DNA from 2 places in the Variovorax sp. MPBD4-3 genome. Region 1 is predicted to be linked to the other one. Evidence: predicted binding sites of a transcription regulator. Region 1 holds the regulator's gene; the other holds the start of a gene.
What was found. Region 1 encodes sigma-54, which starts transcription at its own class of promoters, with help from an activator protein. Its sites were predicted from a motif close to TGGCANGNAANCTGCTTT; they were not measured.
Positions count from the first base shown of each region.

Region 2: AC1RVW_RS16820 (transglutaminase family protein) is a predicted target of sigma-54. The motif match lies at 5,641-5,658, and genes of this name have one in related genera.

Region 1 is NZ_JBXASW010000032.1:11,726-20,802, forward strand. It holds gene AC1RVW_RS18505 (LysE family translocator) at 1-152, shown strand, start outside; gene AC1RVW_RS18510 (phospholipase D family protein) at 181-1,782, opposite strand; gene AC1RVW_RS18515 (RNA polymerase factor sigma-54) at 1,793-3,400, opposite strand; gene lptB (LPS export ABC transporter ATP-binding protein) at 3,421-4,215, opposite strand; gene lptA (lipopolysaccharide transport periplasmic protein LptA) at 4,212-4,922, opposite strand; gene AC1RVW_RS18530 (thiol:disulfide interchange protein DsbA/DsbL) at 5,047-5,694, opposite strand; gene AC1RVW_RS18535 (SPOR domain-containing protein) at 5,844-6,608, opposite strand; gene argS (arginine--tRNA ligase) at 6,620-8,305, opposite strand; gene AC1RVW_RS18545 (hypothetical protein) at 8,436-8,768, shown strand; gene AC1RVW_RS18550 (DUF2214 family protein) at 8,827-9,077, opposite strand, start outside.
Region 2 is NZ_JBXASW010000026.1:59,950-66,753, reverse strand. It holds gene AC1RVW_RS16840 (response regulator transcription factor) at 1-423, shown strand, start outside; gene AC1RVW_RS16835 (sensor histidine kinase) at 420-1,919, shown strand; gene AC1RVW_RS16830 (crotonase/enoyl-CoA hydratase family protein) at 1,996-2,940, shown strand; gene AC1RVW_RS16825 (alpha/beta hydrolase family protein) at 2,963-4,501, opposite strand; gene AC1RVW_RS16820 (transglutaminase family protein) at 4,700-5,599, opposite strand; gene AC1RVW_RS16815 (antibiotic biosynthesis monooxygenase family protein) at 5,731-6,063, shown strand; gene mnmC (bifunctional tRNA (5-methylaminomethyl-2-thiouridine)(34)-methyltransferase MnmC2/FAD-dependent 5-carboxymethylaminomethyl-2-thiouridine(34) oxidoreductase MnmC1) at 6,087-6,804, opposite strand, start outside.

The sequences.
Region 1 (9,077 bases):
GCTGGTACGCCATCGTGGCGCTGGCGCTTTCCTCGGCGGCTCCGCGCTCGGCCTACCTGCGCTACAAGGCCTGGATCGACCGCGCGGCCGGCGGCGTGATGGGGCTGCTGGGGGTGCGGCTGGTCTGGTCGGCCTTGCGCGGCGGCCACTGACCGGGCACCGGCCGCGCCTGGAGCAGGCCTAGAGCAGGCTCTCGGGCGTCAGCGGCGCCAGCAGTTCGAGCATGGTGCGGTCCCAGAAGCCCGAATCGGGCTCCTCGTGCAGCACCGTGATCTGGCCGGCGTCGTCGCTGACCCATTCGATGCGCCCGTCGTTGCTGCCTTCGGCAAAGCGCAGCCGGTAGGCGCCCTGCTGCTTGAGCACGTCGAGCAGCTTGAGCATCTGCTGCGCCATTTCGGGGCTGTGGATGATCAGGCCGATCTCGGTGTTCTGCGATTCCGAGCGCGGATCGAAATTCATCGAACCCACGAACAGCGTGCGCCGGTCGATCACCGCCGACTTCGCATGCAGCCGCCCGACCGTGGTGCCGAAAAGCCCCAGCCGCACGCTGCGCCGGGTGCGCGTGGAGCTCAGCTCGTACAGGTCGGCGCCGAGCTTGAGCATGTCGGGCCGGTAGCGGCGGTAGGCGGTGTGCACCAGCGGCTCGTCGGTGGCGGCCAGCGAATTGGTGACCACGCTGATCTTCACGCCGCGCCCGCGGATCTCGCGCATCACCTCGAGCCCCGTGGCGCCCGGAATCAGGTAGGGCGAGACGATGGTCACCTCGGCGCGCGCGCGGCGCATCTGCTCGACCACGTTGTAGCGCACGCTGTCGACGTCCAGCAGCGGCACGCCGCCGTACGACGCGGTCTTGCCGATCACGCGGTCGGGCGAGTCGGCATAGGCCTCGGCCAGGGTCCAGATCAGGCCCAGCCTGCCGGCGTTCAGGTCGTCGGCGATCGGGCTGTAGCCCAGCAGGTCGTTGGGCGCGGGCGGCGGCGGCGGCGGGGTGGTGTCGGCGCCGGTGGCGGCGTCGAAGCGGCGCTGCAGTTCCTCGCGCGAAAGGCTGCTCGCCACCACCGACTGCACGGGGCGCACATAGGTGCTGTTCCAGTATTGGTCGAACAGGCTGCCGAGCCGGGGAATGAGCGCGCCGGTCACGAAGGTGTCGAGGTCGAGAAAGTTCTCGCCCGCCGTGCGCGTGAAGTACTGGTTGCCGATGTTGCGCCCGCCCGCCACCGCCATCGCGCCGTCGGCGACGAACAGCTTGTTGTGCATGCGGCGGTTCACGCGGCTGAAGTCGAACAGCGAAGCCGCGAAGCGCCTGACCAGGCTGCTGCGCCCGGCCGGGAACGGGTTGAACAGCCGCAGCTCCACATTCGGCGTGGCGGCAAAGCCGAGCAGCAGTTCGTCTTCGCCCGAGGTGTAGAGGTCGTCCATGAGCACCCGCACGCGCACGCCGCGCAGGGCGGCGTCGCGCAGGGTGCGCAGCAGGTAGCGGCCGGTCTCGTCGTTCTCGATCTGGTAGTACTGCACGTCCAGCGTGCGCTGGGCGCGGCGCGCGAGCTCTATGCGGGTGGCGAAGGCGAAGTCGCCGCCGGGCATCAGGCGAAAGCCGCTCAGGTCGGGGTCGGGCTGGGCCGCGATCGCGAGCTTGCCGAGCGCGGTGTCGGGCGACACGGCCATGGCCTTGGTGGGCGGGCGCGGCGCCTCGTCGGGCAGGGTGGCGCAGCCGCTGAACAGCAGCACGGCCAGCAAAGCGATCACCCAATGGCCCCAGCGCGACATCGGGAGACGGCTCATCGAAGGCTTTCTACAGGGCCTTGCGCAGATTGGCGGGCGCGATGCGCAAGGCTTCGCGGTACTTGGCCACGGTGCGGCGCGCGCACTCGATGCCCTGCTCCTTCAGCATCTCGGAGATCTGGCTGTCCGACAGCGGCTTCTTGATGCTCTCGGAGCTCACGAACTGCTTGATCAGCGCGCGCACCGCCGTGCTCGACGCGTTGCCGCCGGTCTCGGTGCCCAGCGCCGAGCCGAAGAAATACTTCAGCTCGACCGTGCCGAACGGCGTGGCCATGTACTTGGCGGTGGTCACGCGCGAGATGGTGGATTCGTGCAGGCCCAGTTCGTCGGCAATTTCGCGCAGCACCAGCGGGCGCATGGCCAGTTCGCCGTGCACGAAGTAGCTCTTCTGGCGCTCGACGATGGCGTTGCTCACGCGCAGGATGGTGTCGAAGCGCTGCTGGATGTTCTTGATGAACCAGCGCGCCTCCTGCAGCCGCTGCGACAGCGCCTGGCTGCCCTCGCCCTTGTGCGACTTGAGCGCGCCGGCATAGATGTCGTGCACGCGCAGGCGCGGCATGACCTCGGGATTCAGCATGACGCGGAACTTGACGTTGGTGCCGCGTCCGGTCTTGGTGACGATCACGTCGGGAATGACGATGTTGCGCTCGACGTCGACGAAACGGCGCCCCGGCTTGGGCTCCAGCCGCGCAATGACCTGCAGCGCCGAGCGCACCAGCTCTTCGCTGCTACGGGTGAGCGTGGCCAGGCGCTTGAAGTCGCGCCGCGCGAGCAGTTCCATCGGCTGCTTGCAGATGGCGATGGCGGTCTTGTAGACCTGTGCCTGCTCTTCGTCCTCGTCGTCGTCCTCGGCGGCCAGCGCCCGCAGCTGGATGCTCAGGCATTCGCCGAGGTCGCGCGCGCCCACGCCCACCGGCTCCAGGCTCTGCAGCAGGCCGAGCGCCACCTGGAAGTGGTGCACCAGGTCGTCGAACTGGTCGTTGTCGTCGCCGGCCAGGCCCGAGGCCAGCGCGGGCAGGGAATCTTCGAGGTAGCCGTCGTCGTTGAGCGACTCGATCAGGAAGCGCAGCGCGGCGCTGTCGTTCTCGCTCAGGCGCAGGCTCAGCGCCTGGCGGTGCAGGAACGACTGCAGCGATTCCTGGCTGCGCGCGAGTTCGGTGGCGTCGGCGCGCTCGTCGTCGCCCAGGTTGTTCTGGCGCGCGGGAGCGTCGCTGCCCCACTCGCTGTCGTCGGGCGCCATGTCGACGGTGCCGTCGCCTTCCCAGTCGGGCTCGCGCTCGGCGATCTCGGCGGCGGGGCCGTCGGAGTCGGCCGTGGTGGTGGTGCTGGTCTCGGTCGAGACGGTGGAGGTGCTGGCAGGCGGCGGGGTGAAGTCGCTCTCGCCGTCGCCACCGTCACTGCCGTCATCGCGCGCCGCGGGCGCGTCGGCGGTGTCGAGCCCGAACTCCTCGCGCGCCGCTTCTTCCGCGGTGCGCTCGAGGAAGGGGTTCTCGTCGAGCATCTGCTCCACTTCCTGGCTCAGTTCGAGCGTGGAGAGTTGGAGCAGCCTGATCGACTGCTGCAGCTGGGGCGTCAACGCCAAGTGCTGCGAGACGCGAAGGGACAGCCCTTGCTTCATGTGGAGAACCCGACCCTTCCTTACATGCGGAAGTGTTCGCCCAGGTACACCCTGCGTACCTCGGCGTTGTCGACGATCTCCGAGGGCGTACCTTGTGCCAGCACATGCCCGTCGCTGATGATGAACGCGTGATCGCAGATGCCCAGCGTTTCGCGCACGTTGTGGTCGGTGATGAGCACGCCGATGCCGCGCTCCTTCAGGAAGCTGATGATCCGCTGGATTTCGATGACGGCGATCGGGTCGATGCCGGCGAAGGGCTCGTCCAGCAGGATGAAGCGCGGCTGGGTGGCCAGGGCGCGTGCGATCTCGACGCGGCGGCGCTCGCCGCCCGACAGCGCCAGCGCCGGCGAATCGCGCAGGTGGTCGACGCGCAGGTCGGCCAGCAGTTCGGACAGGCGCTCTTCCATGTGCTGCTTGGACAGCGGCGCGAGCTTGCCGCTCGCGTCGGGCTCATGCTGCAGTTCGAGCACGGCGCGCACGTTTTCCTCCACCGTGAGCTTGCGGAAGATCGAGGCTTCCTGCGGCAGGTAGCTCAGGCCCATGCGCGCGCGGCGGTGGATGGGCATGTGGGCGATGGGCTCGCCGTCGATGGTGATCTCGCCCGCGTCGGCGCGCACCAGCCCGACGATCATGTAGAACGAGGTGGTCTTGCCGGCGCCGTTGGGGCCGAGCAGCCCGACGACTTCACCCTTCTGCACGTCGAGCGAGACGTCCTTCACGACCGTGCGGCTGCCGTAGCTCTTCTTCAGGCCGCGCGCCACCAGGCGGCTGCCCGGTGCGCCGTTGGCTTCCTGGGTTCCAGCGGTTTCGATCACTTGCGGGTTTCTCCATCGCCACCGAGCGTGGTGGTCGAGCGCAGGCCCGTGCCGGGCGCGGGCGTGGACGCTGCCGGCGCGGCCGGCTTGGCCCCGGCCGGTGCGCCGGGCGCGGGCGCCGTGGCGGCCTTGGGTGTCAGGATGGTCTTGACGCGGCCGCTCGGGGACGACGCGTTGACCGCGGTGTTCGGCGGCACGGTGGAACCGTTGACCGTGTAGGTGTCGTTGCTCTGGTCGTAGACGATCAGGGCGCCGGTGCTCACGTCGTTCGGCGTGGAACCGAGCAGGCGGCGCATTTCCGCGTTGCGGATGAACTTGACGTTGTCGGCACGGCTGTCGTACTCGATGACTTCGGACTCGCCCTCGATCCACTCGTCGGGGGCGTTGCGCTTCTGCTTGTAGTAGGCCCGCTTGCCGGGTGCCGCCGTGACCACGCCGTACTGGTAGCCCTCGGCGTCCTGGCGGACATCGAGCCGCGCGCCGCGGATGATGATCGTGCCTTTTGTTACCAGCACGTTGCCCGTGAACACGCTGGTCTGCTTGAGGTCGTCGTAGCGCATGGCATCCGACTCGATGTTCATCGGCTTGCTGCGGTCGGCGGTCTCGGCCAGGGCGCCCGAGGCAAGGCCGGCCAGCAGCAACGCGGCGGCGGCCAGGCGGCCGACGCGACGCAGGAAGGGAGTGGTGGAGTAAGAATGCAATGTCATAGAGGCACGAAACTTGCTCGGCATTGTATGCGGCTGATTGCGACAACCCGCACGCACAGATGAAAAAGCCCGCCGAAGCGGGCCGGGGATGAGGCGCGGCGCCACGAGGTGCGCAAAGCCCGGGTCAGCCCTTCCTGGCTTCGCCCACGAGGTAGTTCACGACCTGCAGCACCTTGGTCATGCTGCCGGCGGTTTCGCCGTCCACGTACCAGCGGCCGGCCACGGCCATCGCCGGCACCCCAGCCACCTTGTAGGCATCGGTCATCTGCGAAGCCCGCTTGGCCTTGCTGGCCACGCCGAACGAGGTGAACAGTTCCTTGAACTTCGCGGCGTCGAGGCCGTTGGCGGCGGCCCAGGCAATGATGTTGGCGTCGCCGTTCACGTTCTGGCGCTGCGCGTGGATCGCGTTGAACACCTTCGGCTGGTATTCGTCGACCTTGCCCATGGCCTCGAGCGTGTAGTACAGGCGCTGCTTGGCTTCGACGTCGTTGCCCACGAAAGGCACCGGGATGCGGCGGAACGCCACTTCCTTGGGGGCCGACTTGACCCAGGCTTCGAGCGACGGCTCGAAGTCGTTGCAATGGGGGCAGTTGTACGAGAAGAACTCGACCACTTCGACCTTGCCGGCCGGCGCGTCGACGGGCACGCGCTTGTCGAGCACCAGGTACTCGGTGCCGGCCTTGGGCGCACGCGCCTGGGCATGGGCCGGGTTGGCGGCCAGGGACAGCAGCCCGAGCGAGGTGGCGGCCAGCGAAAAGTCACGACGTTTCATTGAAAGGGTTCTCCAGTTGGTACGGCAGACTGAGCCGGCACGCGGCGGGGAGTTCCCCCGCCCGCGGCGCGCCCAAGGCGATGAATGGTGGCGGCAGATACCGCGCGGCGAAGCTTAAGGGCTATTGGTGGCAATCGATCGCCGCGGCTTCAGCGCTGCACCCGCACGAGCGCCGAATCGAGACCGCCGCCGTCCAGGCGCTCCTTGAGCCGGTCGGCGTCTTCCTTCTTGTTGAAGGGGCCGGCCCGCACGCGGTAGACGGTGCGGCCCGCCTGCTCGCGCTCGGTGACCTTGGCCTCGACGCCCATCAGCGACAGCTTGGCGCGCTGGGCCTCGGCGTCGTCGGTGGTGCGGAAGGCGCCGGCCTGCACGAAGTACATGAACGGGTCGGCGCCCGAGCTGCTGCTGGCGGCGCTGCTGTTGCTGCTGGGCGCGGCCGACGCGGTGGTCGTGCTGCCGGAGCCGCCGCCCGAGCGGGCGCGCGCCAGGTCGCCCAGCGGGTCGTTCGACGGCGGCAGCGCGTTGGCCTCGGCGGGCGCGGGGGCGGTGCGCGGCTTGGCGGCGGTGGGGGGCACCACCACGGGCACGGGCGGCGCGGTGGTCGCCGGCGCGGTGGCAGGCGCGACGGCGGTGGTGGCCGGCTCGCCGGTGACGGGATTGACCGGACCGCCCGCGGCCGGCGCCGGCTTGGGCGCGCCAGCCTTGCCTGCCAGCGGCGCGTTAGGGTCCCAGTCGCGGTTCTTGCGGGCTTCGGCCTCGTCCTGCTCGGCGCCGCCGCGCTGCGTCTTGGTCACGAAAGGAATCGGCACCTTGGTCACGTAGACCGCGATGCCCAGCGCGACGCCCAGGCCGAGCACCAGCCCGATGATCAGGCCGATGACGATGTTGCCGCGTTGTCTGGTTGTCTTCTTCATGGTGGGGTGGTTCACATCTTGCTCGGCGCACTGACGCCGAGAATCGCGAGGCCATTGTGCAGCACCTGCGCGGTCGCGGCGACCAGCGCCAGGCGGGCCAGCTTGACCTTCTCGTCGTCCACCAGGATGCGCTCGGCGTCGTAGTAGCTGTGGTAGCTGGCGGCCAGCTCGCGCAGGTAGAAAGTGACGTCGTGCGGGGCGAAATCGCGCGCGGCGGCGGTGAGCATGGCCGGGTACTTGGCCAGCAGCAGCATCAGCGCCTGGGCCGCCGGGCTTTCCAGCGGCGACAGGTCGACGCCCGCCAGCGTGGCGCGGTCGCCGCCCCAGCCCGCCAGCACCGAGCAGATGCGCGCATGCGCGTACTGCACGTAGTACACCGGGTTGTCGTTGTTCTTGGTGACCGCGAGGTCGACGTCGAAGGTGTACTCGGTGTCCGGCTTGCGGCTCAGCAGGAAGAAGCGCACGGCGTCGGTGCTGGTCCATTCGATCAGGTCGCGCAGGGTGACGTAGCTGCCGGCGCGCTTGCTGATCTTGACCTCCTCGCCGCCCTTGACCACGCGCACCATGGTGTGCAGCACGTAGTCGGGGTAGCCCTCGGGGATGCCCTCGCCCACGGCCTGCAGGCCGGCGCGCACCCGGGCGATGGTGCCGTGGTGATCGGTGCCCTGTATGTTGACGACCTTGTGGAAGCCGCGCTCCCACTTGGCGATGTGGTACGCCACGTCGGGCACGAAGTAGGTGTACGTGCCGTCCTGCTTCTTCATGACGCGGTCTTTGTCGTCGCCGTAGTCGGTCGACTTCAGCCACAGCGCGCCGTCCTGCTCGTAGGTCTTGCCGGCGGCCACCAGCTTCTGCACGGCGGCCTCGACGCGGCCGCTGGTGTAGAGGCTCGACTCCAGGTAGTACTGGTCGAAGTGCACGCGGAAGGCCTGCAGGTCGAGGTCCTGCTCGCGGCGCAGGTAGGCCACGGCGAACTCGCGGATGGCGTCGATGTCCTCGATGTCGCCGGTGGCGGTGACTTCGCGGTCTTCCGACTTGACGGTCTTCCTGGCCTTGAAGTCTTCGGCGATGTCGGCGATGTAGTCGCCGTTGTAGGCCGGCGCCTTTTCGCCGCTGGGCCACTCGGCGTCGCCGGGCTTGAAGCCGCGCGCGCGCAGCTGCGTGCTGTTGGCCAGCGTCTGGATCTGCACGCCGGCGTCGTTGTAGTAGTACTCGCGCCACACGCTCTCGCCCTGCGAGGCGCGCAGGTTGCAGATGGCGTCGCCCAGCGCGGCCTGGCGGCCGTGGCCGACGTGCAGCGGGCCGGTCGGGTTGGCGGAGACGAACTCGACCAGCACCTTCTCGCCGGTTGCGGGCTGCTGGCCGAAGCTTTCGCCGGCCGACAGCACCTCGCGCACGATCTGCTGCTTGGCCGCCGTCTTCAGGCGGATGTTGAGGAAGCCGGGGCCGGCGATCTCGATGGCCTCGACCCATTGGCCGAAAGCGGGGGTTGCGAGCAAGGCGGCGCTGAGCTGTTCGGCCAGCTCGCGCGGCTTGCGCGCTAGCGGTTTGGCGAGCTGCATGGCTGCCGTGCTGGCGAAATCGCCATGGGCGGCCACCTTGGGCGACTCGAACGCGGCTTTGGAGCCAGCGCCGGGCGAGAGGGATTCGAGCGTGTTCGCGAGCGCCGCGAGCAGCTCCTGTTTGACCAATAGCATCTGCGAATTTTACCGGGGGCAAACCCGGGAGCTGTTGACGATGGTCATCCAATCGTGAACCTGGCCCGTTACGATGGTCGGCCCCGGGGCGGGGCAACCGTCACAACCAACCTTGCAAGGACATATCACCATGAAGAAGTTCCTTTCCCTGGTAGCCCTGGGCGCCTGTCTCTCCTTCGGCGCCTACGCGCAAGACAAGGCCGCCGCACCGGCGGCTGCCCCCGCCGCCATGGCCGCGCCGGCCGCCGGCGCCAGCTGCGACGCCAAGGCTGTCGACAAGAACGGCAAGGCCCTGGCCGGCGCCGCCAAGGCCAGCTTCGTCAAGAAGTGCGAAAAGGACGCCAAGGCCGCCGCCGCTCCCGCCTGCGCCACCAAGGCTGTGGACAAGAACGGCAAGGCCCTGGCCGGCGCCGCCAAGAACAGTTTCATGAAGAAGTGCGAAGCGGACGCAGCCAAGGGCTGATTCACCGCCGACGCTGAAGAAGCCCGCCTCGCGCGGGCTTTTTTTTCGTCCCGGCTTCCTATTTGCCGAAGCCGCGCGCCAGGAACACCGCCACCAGCGGAATCAGCGCGATCAGGTGCGCCTGCACCATCACCAGCTTGCGCGTCTTCCTGATGTCGGCCTCGTCCGGCAGCTTGCCGGTGGCGCGCAGCGTCTTGCGCCAGCGGAAATAGGTGAGCGTCGGGAAGATCGAAAGCACGCCGACGATGATGAACAGCCCCAGCTTCACGTGCAGCAGCGGGTTGGTCCAGTACCAAGCCGTGCCCTTCA
Region 2 (6,804 bases), on a different contig from region 1:
TACCTGGCCAAGCCCTTCTCGGTGCTGGAGCTGGTGGCGCGGGTGAAGGCGCTGCTGCGGCGCACCGACGCGCTGGCCCGCAACGCGCGCATGGACTCGGGCAGCCTCACGCTGGGCAACCTCGACATCGAGCCGCTGGCGCGCGAGGTGCGGGTGGACGGCAGGCTCATCGAACTCACGCCGCGCGAGTTCGATCTGCTGTACTTCTTCGCCCGCAACCCCGGCAAGGTGTTCTCGCGGCTCGACCTGCTCAACCAGGTCTGGGGCTACCAGCACGACGGCTACGAGCACACCGTCAACACCCACATCAACCGGCTGCGAATCAAGGTCGAGGCCGACCCGGCGCAGCCGCGGCGCATCCTCACGGTGTGGGGGCGGGGCTACAAGCTGTCGCCTGCCGCCAACGGGGAGGACTCGGCATGACGGCCTGGAGCACGCTGTCTCGGCGGCTCTCTGCCGTCTTCGCGGTGCTGCTGCTGGTGTGCTGCGGCGCCTCGGCGTGGCTGCAGATGCGCTCCAACGGCATTCACGAGCAGGAGGTCGTGCAGCGGCTGTCGCTCGGCCTGGCGGCGCACATCGCCGGGAACTCCGAGCTCATGAAGCCCGGCGGACTCAACCAGGAGGCGGTGAAAGACCTGTTCGACAAGCTGATGGCCGTCAATCCGAGCGTGGAGGTCTACCTGCTGGGCCTGGACGGCCGCATCAAGGCACAGGCGGCGCCGCAGGGGCACCTGAAGCGCGACACGGTCGGGCTGGAGCCGATCCGCAAGCTGCTCGCGGGCGCGCCGCTGCCCATCGGCGGGGACGATCCGCGCAGCCTCACCGCTTCCAAGGTGTTCAGCGCCGCGCCGCTGCGCATGGACGGGCGCGACGCGGGCTACGTCTACGTGGTGCTGCAGGGCGAGGACCACGATGCGCTGGTCGCCAACGTGGCCACCGACAACGTGCTGCGCACCACGCTGTGGTCGATGGGGCTGGTGGCGCTGCTCGGGCTGCTGGCGGGGCTTGCGGCCTTTCGGCTCATCACCCGGCCGCTGCGCGAGCTGACGGCGGCGGTGAAGCGCTTCGAGACCGAGGGCATCGCCTCGCTGGAGCGCGAGACGCCCACGCTGGAACGCCTGTCTCGGGGCACCGACGAAATCGCACAGCTGGGCCAGGCCTTCACGCAGATGACGCGGCGCATCGCCGAGCAATGGCGCGAGCTCACACTGCAGGACCAGCAGCGCCGCGAGCTGTTCGCCAACATCTCGCACGACCTGCGCACGCCGCTCACCTCGCTGCACGGCTACCTCGAAACCCTGCTGCTCAAGGCCGGCACGCTCAGCGAGGAAGAGCGCCGGCGCTACCTTGAAATCGCGCTCGGCCAGAGCCGAAAGGTCGGCCGGCTCGCGCAGGAAGTGTTCGAGCTGGCCCGGCTCGAGTACGGCGTGGTCAAGCCCGAGAAAGAAAACTTTGCGCTGGCCGACCTGGTGCAGGACGTGTTCCAGAAGTTCGAACTGGCGGCCGAGGCGCGCCACCAGCGGCTGAAGCCCGACATCGCGCCGGGCCTGCCGGTGGTGTCGGCCGACCTGGGAATGATCGAGCGGGTGCTGACCAACCTGCTCGACAACGCCATCCGCCACACGCCGGCGGGCGGCGAGATCGTGGTTCAGCTGCGCCCGGAGAACGCCGGCGTGACGGTGCAGGTGAGCGACACGGGCCCGGGCATTCCGGGCGAGCTGCAGAAGTCGCTCTTCATGCGCCCGGTGTTCATGAGCGGCTCGCGCACCGACAGCGCCAGCAGCGGCGGGCTGGGCCTGGTGATCGTCAAGCGGATTCTGCAACTGCACGACAGCGACATCCGGCTGGTGCAGCAGCCCGACAAGGGGGCCGTGTTCCGCTTCCAGCTGGGCGGTGCGGGGAGCGCGGCAGGGGCCTGATCGGCGGTTTGCCTGTGGTGGGGGGCGATGCTACAAGCGTGGCGCGACCCGTTCCAAAACACAGGAGACAAGAGACATGCCAGTTTTCGACACCGTCCTGATCGACAAGGATCCGCAGCACCCGCGTATCGCGCGCCTCGTGCTGAACCGCCCCGAAAAGCTCAACGCCATCGGCGAGACCACGCCCTCGGAGATCCGCCGCGCGGTCGAGTGGGCCGAGGCCGACGACGAGGTGCACGTCATCGTGGTCGAGGGCGCGGGCCGCGCCTTCTGCGCCGGCTACGACCTTGGCGACTACGCCGAAGGCCAAGGCCGCGAAGGGCAGGGCGACCACCCCTGCCGGCAGGAGAAGACGCCTTGGGACCCGATGCTGGACTACGCCGCCATGAAGGGCAACACCGACGACTTCATGGCCCTGTGGCGCAGCCGCAAGCCCACCATCGCCAAGGTGCACGGCTACGCAGTGGCCGGCGGCAGCGACATCGCGCTGTGCTGCGACCTGCTCGCCATGGCCGACGACGCACGCATCGGCTACATGCCCACGCGCGTGTGGGGCTGCCCGACCACCGCCATGTGGACCTATCGGCTCGGCGCCATGCGCGCCAAGCAGCTCATGTTCACCGGCGACACCATCGACGGAAAGCAGGCGGCCGAATGGGGCCTGGCGAACTTCTCCGTGCCCGCCGACCGGCTCGACCAGGCCACGCTGAAGCTGGCCCTTCGCATCGCGGGCGTGCCGCGTTCGCACCTGATGATGCACAAGCTGGTGGTCAACCAGGTCTGGCATTCGATGGGGCTGGAACAGAGCCAGATGTTCGCCACCGTGTTCGACGGCATCACGCGCCACAACCCGGAGGGCATGTGGTTCCGGCGGCAGGCAGAGGCAGAAGGCTTCAAGAGCGCCGTCGCGTGGCGCGACAGCGGGCGGGACATTCCGGAAGGCGACGAGGCCCGGGCGCTCGTCGCGCGGCTGGAGGCGCAGTTGGCGCAAGCGCGGGCAGCTGTGCCGCCCGCGGCCTGACCACGCTTTCGGCTGGCTGCGCTCAGGCCGGACAGGGGTGCGCGAAGGCTGCAGCCGGGCGCGTAGCCTTGCTTGTGTTGCTTTCGTCGACTGTGCCAAGTGGGCGGGTGAACTTGCAACCGTAGTCCGGTGCGGCCACCGTGGCCGGGGTGAGTACGTCGTCACCCAATGGCTTCGCGCCGGCGGGATCGCGCTCCCACTTGATCATCGCGTCGAAGGCCTCGACCTGTTCCTTCACCGTGAAGTCGCAATGCGTGATGCCGCGCACCGCACGCTGCACCAGCCACTGGCTGTTGCCCTTGGCCGCCACGCGCTTGTTGTAGATCTGTTCCATGCTGAAGGGCACGTACAGGTCCCCGAGCGTATGCAGCGTCACCACGGGGATCTTGAATTCGCCGTTGGCCTTGGGAATCCAGCGCAATCCGTCGGTGCGCAGCCGGTTGGCGTCTGCGGCGGCCGTGAGCTTGAGCACCGACGCGTTCAGCGCGCTCGAACCCGGGATGTCGCCTTCGATCGTGTACGTGAAGCGGTTGGTGTCCAGCGTGCTCTTGTTCAGGATGCCGTTGACGGTGCCGTCACTGCCGAACACGCCCCACACGGCGGCGAACGACCCGCCCGACTTGAAGCCCAGGTCGAACATTGGGCGCTGGCCGCCGGTCAGGTTCTCGATCACCGAGGCGTACTTGGCCCCGGTGGCGGATGTGTCGATATTGGGCGGGGTGGTCGTGAAGCTCGTGAACAGCGTCGAGCCCACTTGCGCAGAGATGTCCACCCAGTTGGGCGTCGGGTACTTCGGCAGCCCGGCCAGAGCCTGGGCTGTGACTTGTGCGCCTGCAAAGTAGTCGAACAGCTCCGTGTCGCCCACCACGCCGCACATCGGCACCGCGCCGTTGTACTTCACCTTGTGGTTGGCCGTGGCGTAGGTTTCGTCCTCGATGGCAGCCGCCGTGATGTGGCCGCCCATCGAATGGCCGGTGATGAATATCTTCGACGGCGCAGCCAGGTTGCGGCCGCGGGCCTTGGCGATGGCGTTGAACTGCAGGGCGAGGGCGTTGGTGTCTTCCACGCCAGCGCGCACGTCGTAGTAGTTCTTGCTGTAGCTGGAGGCGGCCCAGGCGTAGCCGTTCTGGATCAGGTAGCGGCGGATGGTGGGCGTGCCGGCTTGCAGCAGGTTGCCTTCGCCCGCATAGCCGTGCGCATACATCACGAGCTGGCCGTTCCAGTTGGCGGGCACTTCGACGTTGTACTGGGCGCCACCCAGCATGCCGGCCCAGCGGCTGGTCGTGCTGTTGTCGACCGTGTCGCTGCCGTCCGCGGCGAGCGCGGCGAAGGTGGTGGCCGAGGGGTCCGCCGGCGCGAACGAATTGCGGCTGTCCTGCAGGCGCGTTTCTTCGGCGACGGGAGCGGGGGGCGGCGCGGGAGGCGGCGGTGCGGCAGGCGCGGGTGCGGGCGTGGGCGCGGGAATGAAGCCGAGGCTGTTGCCGCCGCCGCCTCCACCGCCGCAGGATGCGACCGCGAGGCTGGCTGCCAGTGCAAGAAGTGTCAGGCGTGCTGAATGCATGGGGTGTCTCTCTCCGTTCTTGTGAGTTCTCGAGAAGAAATGACCGGCGCGGCGCTGCACCCGCGATCGTTCAGAACGACCGTGCTATTTCGCTGGCCGGCGGCGCAGCGTAGAGGTGTTGGGGAATGTGGGGCTGCGGGGTTTCCCGCAAGGGCTATCGCATGCGCGACAGCAGCCGTCGATCGACGGGGGCGCGCCTCAGTTCTTGCGGCGCGTGACCACCACCGTCGCCTCGAGGCCTTCATAGGCCTCGGCATCGCCGTACCAGCTGCCGGAGATCGGCGCCGCCTGCGCCGGATCGCGCGTGACGCCGACGCGGATCAGCTGGCCGCTGCCCATCAGGTTGTTGGTCGGGTCGAAGGCCATCCAGCCGATGCCCGGCAGGTAGGCCTGCAGCCACGCATGCGTGGTGCCGGCGCCGGTCATCGAATCGCCCTTGGCCTGCGCCGCGGTGTCGAGCGCGGCGTCGTAGATGTAGCCGGAGACGAAGCGCGTGGCGATGCCCAGGCGCCGCGCCGCTTCCATCATCAGCAGCGCGTAGTCGCGGCAGCTGCCGCTGCCCAGCGCCAGGGTGGCGAGCGGCGTCTGGGTGCCTTCTTCGTCGCGCGCCTTGTATTCGAGGCTCTGGCCGATGTGGGCGTTCATGCGCGCGAGCACCTCGCGCGTGCTGTTGGGCTTGTCGGTGTGCAGGAACTGGTGGGCCCAGCGGATCAGCGTGCCCTGCGTGTCGTCGTCGTGGTGCGGGCGCAGGTAGTGCTCGAGGTCCAGGCGCTCCTGCACCGTATAGGCGAAGGGCAGGAATTCGGCGGCGGGGTCGAGCGCCAGCTGGTCCTGCTGGGCAGGCACATGCTCGATGGTGAACGAGCACACGATGCGCAGCTCGGTCGCCTCGCCCATCGGCTGCACCAGCGCGACGGAATTGGAGTGCGGGTCCTGGATGAGTCGGGTGAAGGCCTCCGGGCTCACCTGCAGGTCGGTGGCGAGCACGCGCAGGTCATGGCTGTCGCGCGGGCGGAACATCACGCGGTGCAGACCGAAAGTGACCGGCTTGTTGTAGCGGTAGACGGTGGTGTGCTTGATGTCGTATTGGGTGGCCATGCGGTGCATTCTCACGCGTTCGAATGACGGGCGGTTGGTTGATTGCAGTACCCATGCCGCAGAATCGCCCCCCGTTCGGCCCGCACCGGGCCGGGCTTTTGCCGACTTTCCCGGGAGGTTTCGATTCCGCCATGTACTCCGCCACCTTCATCTTTGCCAAGAAGCAGTTCGACGACGAGTTCCACCGCCTCGACCAGACCATCGCCGCCGCGGCGAAGTCGCTGCCCGGCTACCTGGGCGAGGAGACGTGGGAGAACCCCGGCAATGGGCTGGTGTCGAACGTCTACTACTGGGACTCGCTGGACAGCCTGCAGGCGCTGATCCGCCACCCCGTGCACCAGCAGGCGAAGGCGGCGCAGGCGAACTGGCTCGACGGGTACAAGGTCGTGATTTCCGAGGTGCTGCGCACCTACGGCGACACCCGCATCGACCACATGCTGGCGCCTTCGCAGCAGCCCGGCTGACGACCTGCCCGAACGGGCGCGCCTCAGAGGCGCTGGGTGCCCAGCGCCTTGGCCAGCGTGGCTGGCAGCGGCAGCGGCTCGGCATGCCACTGCGCGGCCAGAAGCTCGGCGCACAGCGCGGCAAAGCTGAGGCCGCGCGAGCCCAGCGCGGTGCACGCCCAGAGGCCCGTGGCGGAGCCTTCGAGCGGGCCGACCAGCGGGCGGCGGTCGCCCGAGGCGCAGCGGATGCCCACCCAGCTTTCGACATCGCCCCGTGCGAACGAAGGCGCCAGCGCTGCGGCGGAAGCGGGGTGCAGCCGGCTCAGCCGTTCGCGGTTCGCATCGGCGTCGGCCGCTGTCGCTGCGAGGTCGGTGCTGTCGCGGTCGAAGGTCGCACCGGCCAGCCAGATCGGGGCGCCCGCGCCGTTGGGTACATGGGCGATCAGGTGGCCGTCGCCGTTGATCGGCGCGGCGGGCAACCCGGCGCCATCGGGCATGGGCCCCCAGGCGACCTGGCCGCGCACCGGCTGCAGCGGAAGGGCGGGTGCGAAGCGGCCTGATTCATGGCCGGCGCAGACGACCACGCGGTCCGCCTCGGCCAGCAGCTGGCCGGCCGGGTCATGCAACTGCCAGTCGCCGCCAGGCTCCCGCTCCAGCCGCGCCACGCGGCAACCGCCGTGGAATTCGACGCCCGGCTGGCGCAGCCAGGCTGCGATCAGCCGGTGCGGCCGCACCCACGCCGCCCGCCCATGCCAGAGCGCG